3 regions of the Paenibacillus sp. BC26 genome follow, and region 1 is predicted to be linked to each of the others. Evidence: predicted binding sites of a transcription regulator. Region 1 holds the regulator's gene; each other region holds the start of a gene.
The links. Region 1 encodes LexA, which represses DNA repair genes until DNA is damaged. Its sites were predicted from a motif close to CGAACATATGTTCG; they were not measured.
Positions count from the first base shown of each region.

Region 2: recA (recombinase RecA) is a predicted target of LexA. The motif match lies at 2,606-2,619, and genes of this name have one in related genera.
Region 3: BM412_RS31805 (YolD-like family protein) is a predicted target of LexA. The motif match lies at 2,101-2,114, and genes of this name have one in related genera.

Region 1 covers NZ_FPAD01000001.1:1,705,049-1,710,146, forward strand. Annotated here, with positions in the region: gene BM412_RS07210 (methionine gamma-lyase family protein) at 1-83, shown strand, start outside; gene BM412_RS07215 (MerR family transcriptional regulator) at 145-555, shown strand; gene glnA (type I glutamate--ammonia ligase) at 589-1,917, shown strand; gene BM412_RS07225 (hypothetical protein) at 2,048-2,629, shown strand; gene lexA (transcriptional repressor LexA) at 2,726-3,346, opposite strand; gene BM412_RS07235 (LysM peptidoglycan-binding domain-containing protein) at 3,534-3,911, shown strand; gene BM412_RS07240 (DUF896 domain-containing protein) at 4,181-4,384, shown strand; gene BM412_RS07245 (aldo/keto reductase) at 4,416-5,098, shown strand, end outside.
Region 2 covers NZ_FPAD01000001.1:2,978,282-2,983,379, forward strand. Annotated here, with positions in the region: gene rny (ribonuclease Y) at 1-541, opposite strand, end outside; gene BM412_RS13265 (RecX family transcriptional regulator) at 723-1,388, opposite strand; gene recA (recombinase RecA) at 1,478-2,536, opposite strand; gene BM412_RS13275 (competence/damage-inducible protein A) at 2,759-4,000, opposite strand; gene pgsA (CDP-diacylglycerol--glycerol-3-phosphate 3-phosphatidyltransferase) at 4,111-4,686, opposite strand; gene rimO (30S ribosomal protein S12 methylthiotransferase RimO) at 4,683-5,098, opposite strand, start outside.
Region 3 covers NZ_FPAD01000001.1:2,161,909-2,167,006, forward strand. Annotated here, with positions in the region: gene BM412_RS09360 (aldehyde dehydrogenase family protein) at 1-645, shown strand, start outside; gene BM412_RS09365 (VOC family protein) at 743-1,159, opposite strand; gene BM412_RS09370 (YjgB family protein) at 1,286-1,888, opposite strand; gene BM412_RS31805 (YolD-like family protein) at 2,144-2,452, shown strand; gene BM412_RS09375 (dihydrofolate reductase family protein) at 2,494-3,063, shown strand; gene BM412_RS09380 (zinc-dependent alcohol dehydrogenase) at 3,262-4,284, shown strand; gene BM412_RS09385 (AraC family transcriptional regulator) at 4,345-5,098, opposite strand, start outside.

The DNA of each region.
Region 1 (5,098 bases):
CACACGTCAAATACGGTGTTCTGAATGCTTTAACGGTACTTGCCGAGCGCGAGTTGGTTGTAATTAAACCTTACACGACTTGACACGTTTTTGGCAGAGCGGTACAATGGTAGCATATATCAGAAACTGGAAGGTTGATGCGACATGGGTGACGAAATACGCAGAAATATGGCGCTTTTTCCGATCGGCATCGTCATGAAGTTGACCGACTTGACCGCGAGGCAAATCCGTTACTACGAGCAGCATGAACTGATAGTGCCCGCTCGTACGTCTGGGAACCAGCGGCTGTTCTCGTTCAACGATGTGGAGAGGCTGCTAGAGATTAAATCGTTAATCGAGAAGGGCGTTAACATTGCGGGCATTAAGCAAGTGATGAACCCTGTATCCAAGGAATCCGAAGATGCGACAGTCGTCAGCGAGCTGTCGGAAGTGAAACGTCGCGAGCTCTCCGATGCGCAATTGCATCGATTGCTTAAGCAGCAGCTGCTAGAGAAGAGACCTGGCAAAGCATCTATGATTCAAGGCCAGCTGTCCCGTTTCTATAACAAAAAGTAAGGAATACCAACTAGCCTTTAAGGAGATGATTCTGTGAGCTACAACAAGGATGACATCAGACGTATTTGCAAAGAACAGAATGTCCGGTTTATTCGTCTTCAGTTCACCGATTTGCTGGGAACGATCAAGAACGTCGAAATTCCGGTAAGTCAGCTGGAAAAGGCACTCGACAACAAAATGATGTTCGACGGCTCGTCCATCGAAGGTTATGTGCGGATTGAAGAGTCCGACATGTACCTCTATCCGGACCTTGATACATGGGTTGTATTCCCTTGGGTTGCGGAAGATCGTATTGCCCGTCTGATCTGTGATGTATATATGCCTGACGGTACACCATTTGCCGGCGACCCGCGCGGCATTCTGAAGCGCGTTCTGAAAGAGGCGGAAGAGCTTGGCTTTACTGCGATGAACGTTGGACCAGAACCGGAATTTTTCCTATTCAAAACAGATGAGAAAGGCAATCCAACTACAGAACTTAACGATCAAGGCGGATACTTCGACCTTGCTCCGATGGACCTTGGTGAGAACTGCCGCCGTGAAATCGTATTGACATTGGAAGAAATGGGCTTCGAAATCGAAGCTTCTCACCATGAGGTAGCTCCGGGTCAGCACGAAATCGACTTCAAATATGCGGATGCGATTAAAGCAGCCGATCAAATTCAAACGTTCAAGCTCGTAGTAAAAACCATTGCACGCCAGCACGGACTGCATGCTTCGTTCATGCCTAAACCGCTATTCGGTGTAAATGGTTCCGGTATGCACTGTCACCAGTCGTTGTTCCGCGGCAACGTAAACGCGTTCTACGATGAGAGCGACAAGCTTGGTCTTAGCCAAATAGCTCGTTATTACATGGCCGGTGTACTGAACCATGCACGTGCTTTCTCGGCGATTACGAACCCTACCGTAAACTCGTACAAGCGTCTGGTTCCGGGCTATGAGGCACCTTGCTATGTAGCATGGTCCGCGAGTAACCGCAGCCCGATGATTCGTATTCCTGCCTCGCGCGGTCTAAGCACACGGATAGAAGTCCGCAGCCCAGACCCAGCGGCTAATCCATACCTGGCTCTTGCTGTTATGCTTAAAGCTGGCCTTGACGGTATCCGCAACAAAACTCCGCTGCCGGCTCCGACTGACCGTAACATCTACGTGATGACGGATGAAGAGCGTATCGAAGAGGGCATTCCTACCTTGCCGGATGACCTGAAAGAAGCATTGACAGAGCTGCTTCGCAGCGAAGTTGTTTGTGAAGCGCTTGGCGATCACGCGCTTGCTCACTTCTATGAGCTTAAAGAAATCGAGTGGGATATGTACCGTACGCAAATCCACGAGTGGGAACGCGATCAGTACTTGACGCTCTACTAGAACCGACGAAACCTTTGATGCCGTTTGGCATCAAGGGTTTTTTGTTTATCCTTGGATGGGGGCATCCGCACTTGTACTTTTATTTCCGCATAGTATGCCACAATAGCCATTCATGAAGGAGGCAGCCTATGTGAAGAAGCAAGCGGCAAGTGCGGAGAAGCAGTTTAGACTTACCGGGGCGATACTATCCCATGTAGCAGCAACGATGGTGCCATTCTTCAGGAAGATCGTACTGAATTATTCCTATGCATTGAAATGGTCTAAAGCTATTCGTGGCGCGGATCTGGATACGTTATCCGCTCTGTTTAAGTCGGTAGCGCCATATGCGAAGTTAAATGGGTTCTCTACGAACGCCATTGGCTACTTCTTCGATTTCGAATTTCCCGAACCGATCCTACAATATTCCATCGGAACGACGATTCCGCCAGGAACAACCCAGTTCACATTCTCGACCCCGATTCATAGAGCTATCGCAAGAGCTGTACTACCTTTCTACAAAGCGCTTAGAGCTTCTTCATCCTATGCTGCAGCAGTTGCCGCAGCCGTGAACAACAACAATCGAACACGTCTGGCAGCGTTAATTCGACAAAAAGTAACGGCATGTGCACTTAAATCGATAACGATTGATTTCTCGGGCATAGCTTTGAGCTTCAAGTACAGCAGCAGTAAATTCACCTATCGTCATTTGTTATTCCGAGAAATCGTAGGTTAGCTGACATCACGGAGGTACATCTGCGTGCTGGATGACAGAAAAGGGGCATGTTCAATCGCTGCTGCAGCGATCGAACATGCCCCTTAGATGCATTAATTAATGGATGTCGCGGAAAAGTCCGATGACTTTGCCGAGAATGGAGACGTTACGCAGACGGATCGGTTCCATCGTGGAGTTCTCCGGTTGAAGACGGATATGATCCTTCTCCTTATAGAAGGTCTTCACCGTAGCTTCGTCTTCTTCTGTCATCGCTACGACGATATCGCCGTTGGAAGCGGTTTGCTGTTGGCGGACAATGACGTAATCGCCGTTATGAATGCCTGCTTCGATCATACTTTCTCCAACAACGTTAAGGATAAAGACGTTGTGGTCGCCAACCTTGTCAGCCGGAAGGGGGAAGTAATCCTCAATATTCTCTGTTGCGGTAATCGGCACACCGGCAGTTACTTTACCTACTACCGGAACCTTAGCAATGGAGAGCGGGAATGGAATCTCGTTGTCTTCGCCGTCCAAAATCTCAATAGCACGAGGTTTAGTCGGGTCGCGGCGAATAAGTCCTTTCTTCTCCAGGCGATCAAGATGGCCGTGGACAGTTGAGCTGGAAGCGAGTCCAACCGCTTCACCGATCTCGCGAACGGAAGGCGGATAACCTTTCTCGCGGACTTCCGTCTTAATGAATTCTAGTATCGCCTGCTGGCGGTTTGAAAGTTTCGACACCGGAATCACTCCAAAGTTTCATTTGTGTCAAATTATAACACAGAACCCGAGTTCGTACAAACATAAGTTCGAGAAACACAAGTTCGCATATTTTTACGAACAAACGTTCCAAAAATGCTTGACCACAAACAAATGTTCGTGTTATTCTAGGTTTATCAAATAGAACAAACGTTTGGGGTGCTGGAGAATGATGACAACGATGTCCACTTACTCTTCTAATTATAAAGGTGAAACTCGCAAGACTCGCGCCGTGAAGCGCACTTGGCAAGCTAGAAGAACAGAGCGCTTATTAATGAGACTAGCCGTTGCAACACTGTTTTTCGTACTGCTCTTCACAGGACTGTCACTAATGACAAGCCAAGCGAACAGCGAATATCCGGCAGCACCAACTGCCTCGGAGCAGATCGTCGTTGTTGGCTCCGGTGACACGCTATGGAATATCGCAAGCAGTATTCGTAAAGAAGGCGAAGATATCCGCCACGTTGTTTTCAACTTGAAACAACGGAACAACTTGACATCCAGCTCATTGCAAGCCGGACAATCCTTAATTATTCCCGCTGAATAACTAGGTTCAAGGTTACAGCTTCTATAGAAGGCAATACTTCCTAACCTTAACGATTCATGAGGATCTACATTCAGAAGTCTGAGTCTCCATTGCTCAGGCTTTTTTCATTTCTGGCGGCATAACGTATTAATAAGGTGAATCAGACCTAAATCGAGCACGAACAAACAACAGGATTCAAGCTTCGGAGAGGGCCATTTCGCCTTGACAATGGGCAATTAAAAATGTCAAAGTAAAGAATGACATGTTGGCCGAAACAGGGAGGGAGCACAATGGAAATGGAAAAGATCATCGCCCGTATTAATGAACTATCCAGAAAGAACAAAACCGTAGGGTTGTCACCGGAGGAACTGGTCGAACGCGACGAGCTTCGCCGTCTATATCTTGAGAATTTCAAGAAAAACTTCCGTAATCAACTCGATACCATCAAATATGTGGAAGATGAGGAGAACGGGGAAGATACGATCAAGCATTAGCAGCCGTCTCATTTGAAGGAGGACATGTAGCATGCAATATCGTTTATTAGGCCGAAGCGGTTTGGCCGTATCGGAGCTTTGTTTAGGTACAATGACATTCGGTAACACGACAAGCGAGACGGATTCCATAGAGATGATGAATCGTTTCTTCGAGAAAGGCGGCAATTTCCTCGATACAGCGAACGTGTATGTATCCGGCCGTTCTGAAGAGATCGTAGGCAAAGCGATAAAAGATCGACGTTCGGAAGTCGTTCTCGCAACGAAAGTGAGATTCGCAACCGCCAACCATCCTAACGGCGTAGGCGTTTCCAGAAAGCATATTATGGATGCCGTCGAAGCAAGCTTGAAGAGACTGGATACCGACTATATCGACCTCTACCAAGTGCATGTATGGGATCACGCTACACCGATCGAAGAGACGCTTCGCGCACTCGATGACTTGGTTACCTCGGGTAAAGTTCGTTATATTGGCTGTTCCAATTTCTTCGCCTGGCAGCTCATGAAGTCATTGTCTACCAGCGATTGGAATCGTTATGTCCGATTTATCTCGATTCAACCGCAATACAGTCTGGTTAGCCGTGAGATGGACCGCGAAATGCTATCTTTATGTTTGGAAGAGAATGTAAGCATTATTCCTTGGGCACCATTAGGCGGAGGTTTTCTGACAGGCAGGTATACACAAGAGGAGCCTGTAAGCGGAAGATTAACGTCCAA
Region 2 (5,098 bases), 1.3 Mb from region 1:
TATCTGCTTCTTCCTTCGCTTGCTGCTCGATTTCTTTAATCATTTGTGCAGTTTCATGACGAACTTCCTGCTCAACGTTGTTCAAGATGATTTGTTTCGCATCTTCCATTGTTAAGTTCGAAATCCGCTCAAGCTCTTGAAGCTGCTGTTTGTAAAGGGTATCGATTTGTTCCTGTGTTTCCTCGATCCGCTTCTCTTTGTTGGCAACTTGTTCTTCTTTGCGTTCCAGCGCTTCTATTTTTTTATCCAACGACTCTTCTTTCTGAATCAGTCGTCTTTCAAGACGCTGTACCTCGTTGCGACGTTCGCGAATATCTCTCTCAGCCTCGGTACGGAGCTTGTGGACTTCATCTTTCGCTTCGAGAACCGTTTCTTTCTTCTGCGCTTCGGCTTCTTTCTTCGCATTGTCAACAATTTGACTAGCGGCCTGCTCGGCGCTTGAAATTTTGGCCTCGGCGATCGATTTGCGAATAAAATAACCGACACCAAAGAAAATTGCACCAACAACGAGAATGATCAGGATCCATACCACTGCTGGCATCTTTCTCACCTCCTCGTTGCTCACCTAAGCAAACGCTTGGGACATTATTTGGTTTTCTAGCCGGTTTTTAACCCGATCATACATAACTAAATTTGACGAAAATAATCGTTTCGAATCAATTTTTGGAAGGAAAATCGATTCTAGAATAAAGAATACAAACTTATTTTATCTTTTGTGAAAATCAATTGTCAAGCATATGCCCATCCTCATCATCTTCCATTCCAAGAACGGCAGCCTTTACCGCTTCTCTTACCGCGTTCATCGGAAACCCGCGGCGAAGTAGAAACACGGCTAATTTCTGTTTTCTCTCGCGAGGTTCCCCTTTAATATAAGGCCATTTCTTATGAGCGGCCCGAATGGCGATATCCGTCTCCGATTGCTCATTCAGCTTCTGAGAGGCTTGCTTGGCCATATCTCTGGAGATTCCACGCTGCACAAGCTCCTGCTGCAATAAGCGGCGCCCCTTCATCTGCGTCCGCATTCGTTCGGAAGCATACATGCTGGCATATTGTTTATCGTTTACCAATCCTTCCTGCGTCAGACGCTCAATCGCTTTCTCCGCGGATTCGGGATCGATTTCCTTTCGTGCCAAATAACGCAAAATCTCCTTCTCTGTCCGCTGTCTTGCTCCTAAATAGGATAGAGAAAGAATGTATGCCCTGTGCTTGGTGTCCTCTTCAACAATCTGTTTCAGCTCATCCGCATGAATTTCTCTGCCCTTCAGCAGACGAAACTTAATGAGTAGGTCTTCATGTACGCTGGTGTACGGTTCTTGCGAATCATTGACAAATAAATGGTAGCGCTGCTTGGACTTCCGGTCCTGTTCAACGCCGGTAATTACTAGCACCTCTGTCCCTCCCCTACGTGGAACCACTTACTTAATAAATAGAGAAGCACCTGTACAGGTGCTTCTCCGGGTAACCGATCTCAATCGGTTTATTCCAAATCCAAATCCAATTCGTCCTCGTCCTCTTCGTCCTCGCTGAAGGCCGCTGCGCCTGCAGCTGCTGCAGCCATGTTGCTGGCGTCACGAATTTGCTTCTCGATCACAGCCGCAATGTCTTTATGATCTTTAAGGAACTGCTTCGCATTCTCACGGCCTTGTCCAAGACGCTCGCCGTTATATGAGAACCAAGCACCGCTCTTCTGAACGATATCCTGCTCGACGCCGATATCCACGATGCTCCCCTCTTTAGAGATGCCTTCGCCATACATAATGTCGACTTCGGCTTGTTTGAAAGGAGGAGCTACTTTGTTCTTAACAACCTTAATACGTGTCCGGTTACCGACAACGTCATTCCCTTGCTTTATGGACTCGATACGACGAACATCAAGACGGATTGTGGAGTAGAACTTCAGCGCGCGGCCGCCCGGCGTTGTCTCAGGGTTACCGAACATAACGCCGACCTTCTCACGAAGCTGGTTAATAAAGATCGTGATGGTCTTCGACTTGCTAATGGCACCGGAAAGCTTACGAAGTGCTTGCGACATCAAACGCGCTTGCAAACCAACGTGGGAATCTCCCATGTCGCCTTCGATTTCCGCTTTCGGAACGAGTGCCGCAACGGAGTCAACTACGACGATGTCTACCGCGCCGCTGCGAACAAGCGCTTCCGCGATCTCTAGACCTTGTTCACCCGTATCCGGCTGGGACAGAAGCAATTCATCAATGTTAACGCCAAGCTTGCTTGCATACGAAGGATCAAGAGCATGCTCCGCATCGATAAATGCAGCTTGTCCGCCTGCACGTTGTACTTCCGCGATCGCATGAAGCGCAACTGTTGTTTTACCGGAAGATTCCGGTCCGTATACTTCAATAATCCGGCCGCGCGGGAAGCCGCCAATTCCAAGTGCAATATCTAGTGCAAGCGCACCGCTGGATACCGTTTCAACTTGCATATGTGTCGATTCACCGAGCTTCATGATGGAGCCTTTACCAAATTGCTTCTCTATTTGACGCAATGCCATTTCTAATGCGGCTTTACGATCTGCCAACGAATCCACATCCCTTATGATTTATACTTTCATGATAACTTGTTTTGTTCGCTTTGACAAGAGTTTTTGCGAACATATATTCTTATTTCTCATTTGGCCAAATGGAGAAACAAAAAAAGAACCGCAGCAAAGTAATCTTCGCCACGGTTCTTCCGCTAACTAATGTCGATTATAGTCGAAAATCCATCGTCTGACAAGCTGAATTTAACATTTTATTCTAGTTTAGAGCGCCTGCCACAGCCGATACAGAAGCGACTTCGCCGCACGCAGTCGAATAATGCCTCTGCTGCCGCTAAGATGCGCCGTGAACACCTGCGTCGGCTTCCCGCGCTCGGAAAGACCGAAAAACACAAGTCCGACCGGTTTCCCTTCGGACTCGGCAGGTCCGGCTACGCCGGTCAACGAGACGCCGAAATCGCTGCCTGCGAGCTCACGCACCCGCTCCGCCATGAGCGCCGCAGTCGATTCGCTGATTGCGCCGGGTGCATCGGTCCCCTCGAGCTGGGACATCGGGATGCTCAGCAATTTATGTTTCATTAAATTGGTGTACGTCACGACGCCGCCGACAAACTCGCCGCTGCTTCCCGGTACCTGCGTCACGAGCTGCGCGAACAAACCGCCTGTAAGACTCTCTGCGCTGGCTAGCGAGCGTCCGGTAGCCCGCAGCTGCCTAATGACAGCTTCCTCGAGCGGAATGTCCTCACGAGCGTACAGATGCGTGCCAACGCGTGCAAGAATTTGATCCTCCGCCGTTTTGAGGCGCGTTTCGGCTTCCTGCTCGTTCAATGCTTTCGTCGAAATTCGAATAGCAACTTCGCCTTCTTTGGCATATGGAGCAATCGACGGATCGGATTGACCCTCAATTAAATCAATAATGGCCTGCTCCAAGCTTGATTCACCGATTCCGGCAAACATGAGCAATCGCGAGAAAAGCTTGCGTTCCTCGCCCATGACAGATCTAATCCACGCTTTAGCCGGCCCGTCGAACATCGGTTTCATTTCGCGCGGCGGCCCCGGGAGCAGCACATAGCTCGTGCCGTCCACCGTGAGTGCATTGCCTACGGCTAAGCCTGCATCATTCATCAGTGGATCGCTGCCTTCAATCAGATGCGCCTGGCGGCGGTTGCTCTCCACCATATGAATGCCGCGCGAGCTGAACAAAGCCTCTATTTTGTCCATGGACGGCTGATGGATTTCTATCGAACGGTTTAAATAGTCCGCCAGCGCATCCTTAGTCAGATCATCCATCGTTGGCCCAAGTCCGCCGGTAAAGAGAATGAGATCGGCCCTTGTGCGCGCAAGCTCGATCGCCAGTCGAATCCGTCCCGCATTATCACCGACGACGGTCTGAAAATAAACATCGACCCCCAGCTCCGCAAGCCCTTGAGACAAATAAGTAGCATTCGTATTCACAGTCTGACCCAGCAGCAATTCCGTACCTACGGCAATAATTTCAGCGCGCATGACAACAGCTCCAATCTATGTATAAGGTGGATTAGAAACGGTTAAGGAAAAGCAAAGCATCACCCCTTCCTGACGAACGGAAGGAGTGATGCTGCATGTTTGAAGCCGGTTTAAGCTACCGGAATGAGATTTTTATTTTTGACAAAATAATCGATGCCGGAGTAAACCGTGATGAGTGCCGCTGCATAACTAGAAATCAAGTCGAATGGAAAATCCAGAAACGCAAACGGGAAATTGTTAAGCAATAACGCGATAATCATCGTAATTTGAATGGCTGTCTTCCATTTGCCCCACGTGCTGGCAGCCAGAACAGAGCCTTCAAGCAGTGCAATCTGGCGAAGGCCGGTGACTGCAAACTCACGACTAATGATGACGATCGCGATCCAAGCATCAAGCTTAGCCATTTCGACAAGCGAAATAAGCACCGCCGCAACTAACAGCTTGTCTGCCAGCGGATCCAACAGCTTGCCCAAATTAGTGACGATTTTGTTCTTGCGTGCAATATAGCCGTCAAGTCCATCTGTGCTCGCTGCAACGATAAAGACCAGCGCGGCCAAAATTTGATTCCAAGTAATGGAAAAATCATCATAGGTGAGCGGCTTGAGATCAACATTGATCAGCAGCAGCACCATAATTATAGGCACCAAAAAGATGCGGACAAGCGTAATGCGGTTGGCTAAATTCACGCGAGCCCCTCCCCGGACATATCAAACTCATAAGCGTGCGTAATACGCACCCTTTGAATTTCGCCGATTGCGGCCTTACATTTCGAGATAAACACTTCACCGTCAATCTCAGGTGCATCGTATTCCGAGCGGCCAACGTATACATCACTGCGGCCGTCATAGCGTTCTACCAGCACGTCGATCTCTTTGCCGACATGTTTGCCGCTGAGCTCTTTGGATACTTCGCGCTGAATTTCCATAAGTGTATTGGAGCGCCACTCTTTCACATCGTCAGGAACCGCATCCGGCAAACGAACCGCCGGTGTATCCTCTTCCGCAGAGTACGTGAACACACCTAAACGATCAAATTTCATCTCGCGTACGAAATCGCATAGTCTTTCGAAATCCTCGTTAGTTTCGCCCGGGAACCCAA
Region 3 (5,098 bases), 460 kb from region 1:
GTAGATGCAGCTATATTTGGGAAGTTTTTACATCAAGGTCAGATTTGTATGATTGCGAACCGAATAATTGTACACCAAACTCTGTATCAGGATTTCGTTTCCAAATTTGCGGAGAAAGCGAAGAACCTTAAGTATGGTGATCCTCGAGATCCGCAGACGGTAATCGGACCCATGATAAACGAGCGTCAACTGGAAAGAGCTCTGCAAGCTGTAAATGAAGCGAAAGAAGCGGGGGTCATATTTGCTCTTGAAGGCGAGAGGATTGGAAATATCTTAACTCCATATGTAATTGTTAATGTTGACAATTCAAGCAAATTAGCACAAACCGAGTTATTTGGTCCGATTGCCTTGATTATTAAAGCAGACTCCGACGAACATGCAATTGAATTAGCTAATGAGTCAGAATCAGGATTAAGCAGTTCCATTTTTACTGGCGATCTACAGTCAGGAGAACGATTGGCGCTTCAAATTGATTCGGGCATGACTCATGTTAATGATCAACCCGTCAACTGTCAGGGGAATATTCCGTTTGGCGGAACTAAAGGGTCTGGCATTGGCAGATTTGGTTCTCCGTGGATCATCGAAGAGTTAACGGTCTACAAGTGGGTATCGATCCAGACGAAGTATCGTGACTTCCCTTTTTAATGAATACCCTTACGATCAGCCTTCAATCGCAAGAAAAAGAGATGATGCCGCAACGGCACCATCTCTACGTATGTGGTACAAGTTAGCTCGAAATGACTTACCCTTGCGGGATCGCACTTTCATCCATAAAGCCGATTTCCCAATGATGACCGTCTAGGTCTAGGAAGCTTCTCTGATACATGAAGCCGAGATCTTGTGTTTCTTTGGCAATATGGCCACCAGCTGCAATCGCGTTGTCAACTAACTTGTCCACTTGATCGCGGCTCTCGACCATTAATGCAATTAAGACTTCGGTCGTTTTGGCTGCATCGGTAACCTCTTTTTGGGTGAAGGTCTTGAAATACTCTTCAACCAACAACATGGAGTAAATGTTTTCTCCGATGACCATACAAGTTGCATTGTCGTCAGTAAAGTTGGGGTTGAATGCAAAGCCTACCGCGGTGAAAAACGCAATCGATTTCTTCAGGTCTTTTACCGGTAAATTAACAAACATACTTTTGGCTGTTTCTGCCATCCCAATCACCTCTCGTATACAGTAGCATTATGATAAATTGGATGTCAAACCATATGGATAATAAAATGAAACCGTCCAAGCTCAGCGAGTGCTGTGCCGGGACGGTTTGAGTCGCGCTGCTGCGCGTTACGTATTTGCTTTGCCCGCATAGACGTTAATGTGGTCAATATGCGCGATTTTGCCTTTGGCGACTTTGCTTGGGCCGACGAATTTCAGTTCGTATGCTTTGGATGGATGGTAAACATAGATTTTGTCCTTGCCGGTGAAGCGGACTTCCTTAGGCGTACCAAGCGACTTGATGACGGACGCGAAGGTCAGCGATTTGACGCCTCCCGTTCGATCGATGGACGTTCCGAAATTGCGCAAATCGTAGATGACGCCTGATTTATTGACGCCGAAGCTGTATTCGCCTTTTCCCATGCCCAGATTGTACCCTTCATAATGGTTGCCTTTCAGGTCGCCGCCTACATCCGGTTCACCCCATTTGTAATGAACGGCGGAGATCGGCGTTTTGCCCGCGATTGCGTTTAAGCCAGGGATTTTTCCTTCGCTCGCTAGCTTGTAAATGCTCTTAATATAGTCATTCTGCGCATTCTTGCCAGCACTAGCGCTGGCTGCTGCCGCGTGGACATTCGAATGAGAGAGTGCCGTCATGGAGCTTACCGCGAGCAATCCGGTTAAGGCCAGTTTGGCGGCTAATTTATACGATTGTTTCGATTTGTTCAACATAAAGAATTTCACCTCTTATTAGTATTGGAGACAAGGGACGGTTAGCTGTTACAACCTCATAATACCCAGACTAGCCCAGAAAGGAATGACAGAACGGTAAAGAAACAGTTACAAGAAGGTAACGAAAGGATGCGACCTGTTGAAATGAGAAAAGATCGTTTGCGTCTTATCAAAGTAATTGTCATACGATTGATGAAATAAATCTAGATACAAGAACATTTGTTCTGTTATAATGAAATCACCACTTTATAAAGGGTGATGAATATGGACAATGCTCATTTGGATTTAATTGAACAGCAAGCACACCAAGTCAGCCTCAACTTCCGAAATCGATATCGACGACCCAAACCAAACTTAGACCAATCAGATCGAGATAGAATTGTTGATGTGCTGGTGGAGTCATTAGGCTTGCATTGCACCGTACATCTGCGCCTGTATCATGAGTTTGAAGATTGTGTTGTTATTGGCGTCATTGATAAAATCAATCCCTATACGCGGCTGTTCCTGGTCGATGGAGAATGGTTTAATATTGAAGACGTTATTAAAGCTACTATCGAAACCTAAAGACCAAAACCAATCATTTCGAAATCGGAGGAAAAGCAAACATGAGAAAACTCGTATTGTTCATGCATGTGTCGCTGGACGGGTATGCGTCGGATGCTAAAGGAGGACTAGATTGGATTCCGTACAACGAGGAATTACAGAAGTACGCCAAGGAGGTCGTAGCCGAAGTCGGCTCTCCCGTATACGGACGCTCCACTTATCGGTTAATGGAGAGCTACTGGCCAACGGTGCTTGATGATCCGAATGCGTCGAAGCATGATTTGGAGCATGCCAAATGGGTGCAGGATGTTAAGAAGATCGTCATTTCCGGCTCGATCGACAGTGCCGATTGGAATAATACGATGCTGATCAAGGACAATATCGCAGAGGAAATCAAGGCGCTCAAGGAGCAGCCCGGTAAAAATCTCGTTATCTTCGGCAGTCCGGGAGCGGCGAAGACGTTGCTTGAGCTCGGCTTGATCGACGAATTTCTGCTGACGATTTGCCCGGTCATCTTGGGCGGCGGGAAATCCGTATTCCACGGCGGCGGTGAGAAAACCAAGCTCAAGCTGTTGTCCAGCCGAACTTTCAAATCGGGTATTATCGCAGCCCGATATGAGCTGGAGAAATAGCCGTACCGTCTAAGAACTACATAGCTGCCATTGGCAGCTATTTTTTTTGTTGTGAACATGAAGGAATACGAAGCAATGTTAAAACGATAATTATGCGGGGAAGCATGTCGCAATATGAGACTATTCATTTCAAAGCAAAGGTATATAATGGACTTGTATTTAAGACAAGAATACGGATGATTCTGGGAGGGTAATAGATTGAAAACAAAAGCGTGGTATGCCAAGGCCCCGTTTCAATTTGAACTTCGCGAAGGCGAGCTTGGGGAGATCAGTGAGGACGAGGTGCTGATTCGTGTCAAAGCTTGCGGCATATGTGGGACGGACATGACCAGCGTGAAATCGTCCGCGGAAAATTGGGAAGCGATTGGGCATGAAATAGCCGGTATTGTTGTTCGAAAAGGTGCGCGCGTCAACCATGTCGTGGAAGGCGCTTCAGTTACGTTGGAGACGAGCACGTTTTGCCGGACGTGCGAATGGTGCCGGGACGGGCGTTACGATTTGTGTAATAAAGGGCCGAGTTTTTGGGGCAGGAATTTCGCAATGGGATTCGCCGAATATATCGTCGCTCCAAAGGAAGTCGTCGTTCCGTTCGAAGGGTTGTCCTTCGCTGTTGCCTCTCTGGTGGAGCCGCTTGGCGTGGCGGTCGACCTTACGGAGACCGTTGACATCCAAATGGGCGATGATGTGTTAGTGCTGGGGCTTGGACCGATCGGCTTGATGGCACTTCGACTAGCGAAACTAAGAGGCGCACGTAAAATCTACGCGGCGGCGCGGTCCCACTCCGTTAAGCGAATCGAGACGGCGCTCGCATTCGGCGCGGATGAAATCATTAATACGGACATTACGCCGCTCGAGTCATATCTATTCGACCGTGGGGGAGTGGACCGAGTGCTCGTTTCAGCGCCACCTTCGACGATACCGTCCGCGTTCAAGGCGGCAAGAACCGGCGGCGTGATCGGTTTCATCGGCATTGAATATGGCGCCGGCGCCAGTATTTCGTTCGATGCGAATGAATTCCATTTCAAGAAGCTGCAGTTGAGAGCGTCTCACGCCACTCCCGCGCTGTTCTTTCCTAAATGCATTGAACTGCTGAAGTCGGGAGCTGTCGATGGCGATGCGCTCATCTCTCACACGTTCTCGCTGGATGAGTTCCCGGCCGCTATGCAGGCGCTGCGTGATGATCGGGGTTCTGCGGTCAAGATGGTCATGGTCAATGAGTAATCCGAAGGCAGCCTGAGAAAAGGCTGCCATTTTTGTTGGAGAGACCCTATTATTTGTGTTTTATATGCGTAAAGCTTTCCGATAGTTGGACGGGGAGACCGCCATTTTCTGCTTGAAAATCCGGCTAAAATAATACTCGTTCTCGTAACCGCAGCGAGCAGCGATTGCCGACATCGGCAAGGAAGTGTCCTTGAGCAGTTTTCGCGCTTGCTGCAAACGCAGCTCCGTGAGGTAGTCCATAGGAGTTTTTCCGAATTGCTTCGTAAACTTTTGAGTGAATTGAGAAGGGCTCAGCCACAGCTCGTCCGCGATCGTTTTTAAGTTGAATCTACCAAGCGCTTGCTGCCTGATGCGACGTAAGCTCTCGTTCATGAGCGGATCGCTGCTGCTCGGCATTATTTCCGATTCGCCGGACCAATAGGTCAGCCAGATGTCCTTGAACAATAGATTCCGTCTGGCTACCGACAGCGAATCCGGTTTCTCGGATACCGCTCTGAGCTGCGCAAGCGTAGACTGAAACCGCGAACCATCATGTATCTGAAACTTGCCCCTCGGAATCCGACTGGACACCTCTTTTACTTCCTCGTCCGAATTGGCCCAATCGAATATGAAGAAGTGGAAGGATAAAGGCGTTAAGGCTTTCCGGTAGATATCCGTTCCGCAAGGAAATAGAACGAGATCGCCATTCGCGGCGATTCCTTTCGTTCCATCGCATTCAAATTCGAAACTACCGTCCTCGACAACAAATAACAACCATTCATTATAACGAGAATGCTCTAGCATGAAGCGTTCGGCGTTCTCCTTGTAGAAATGA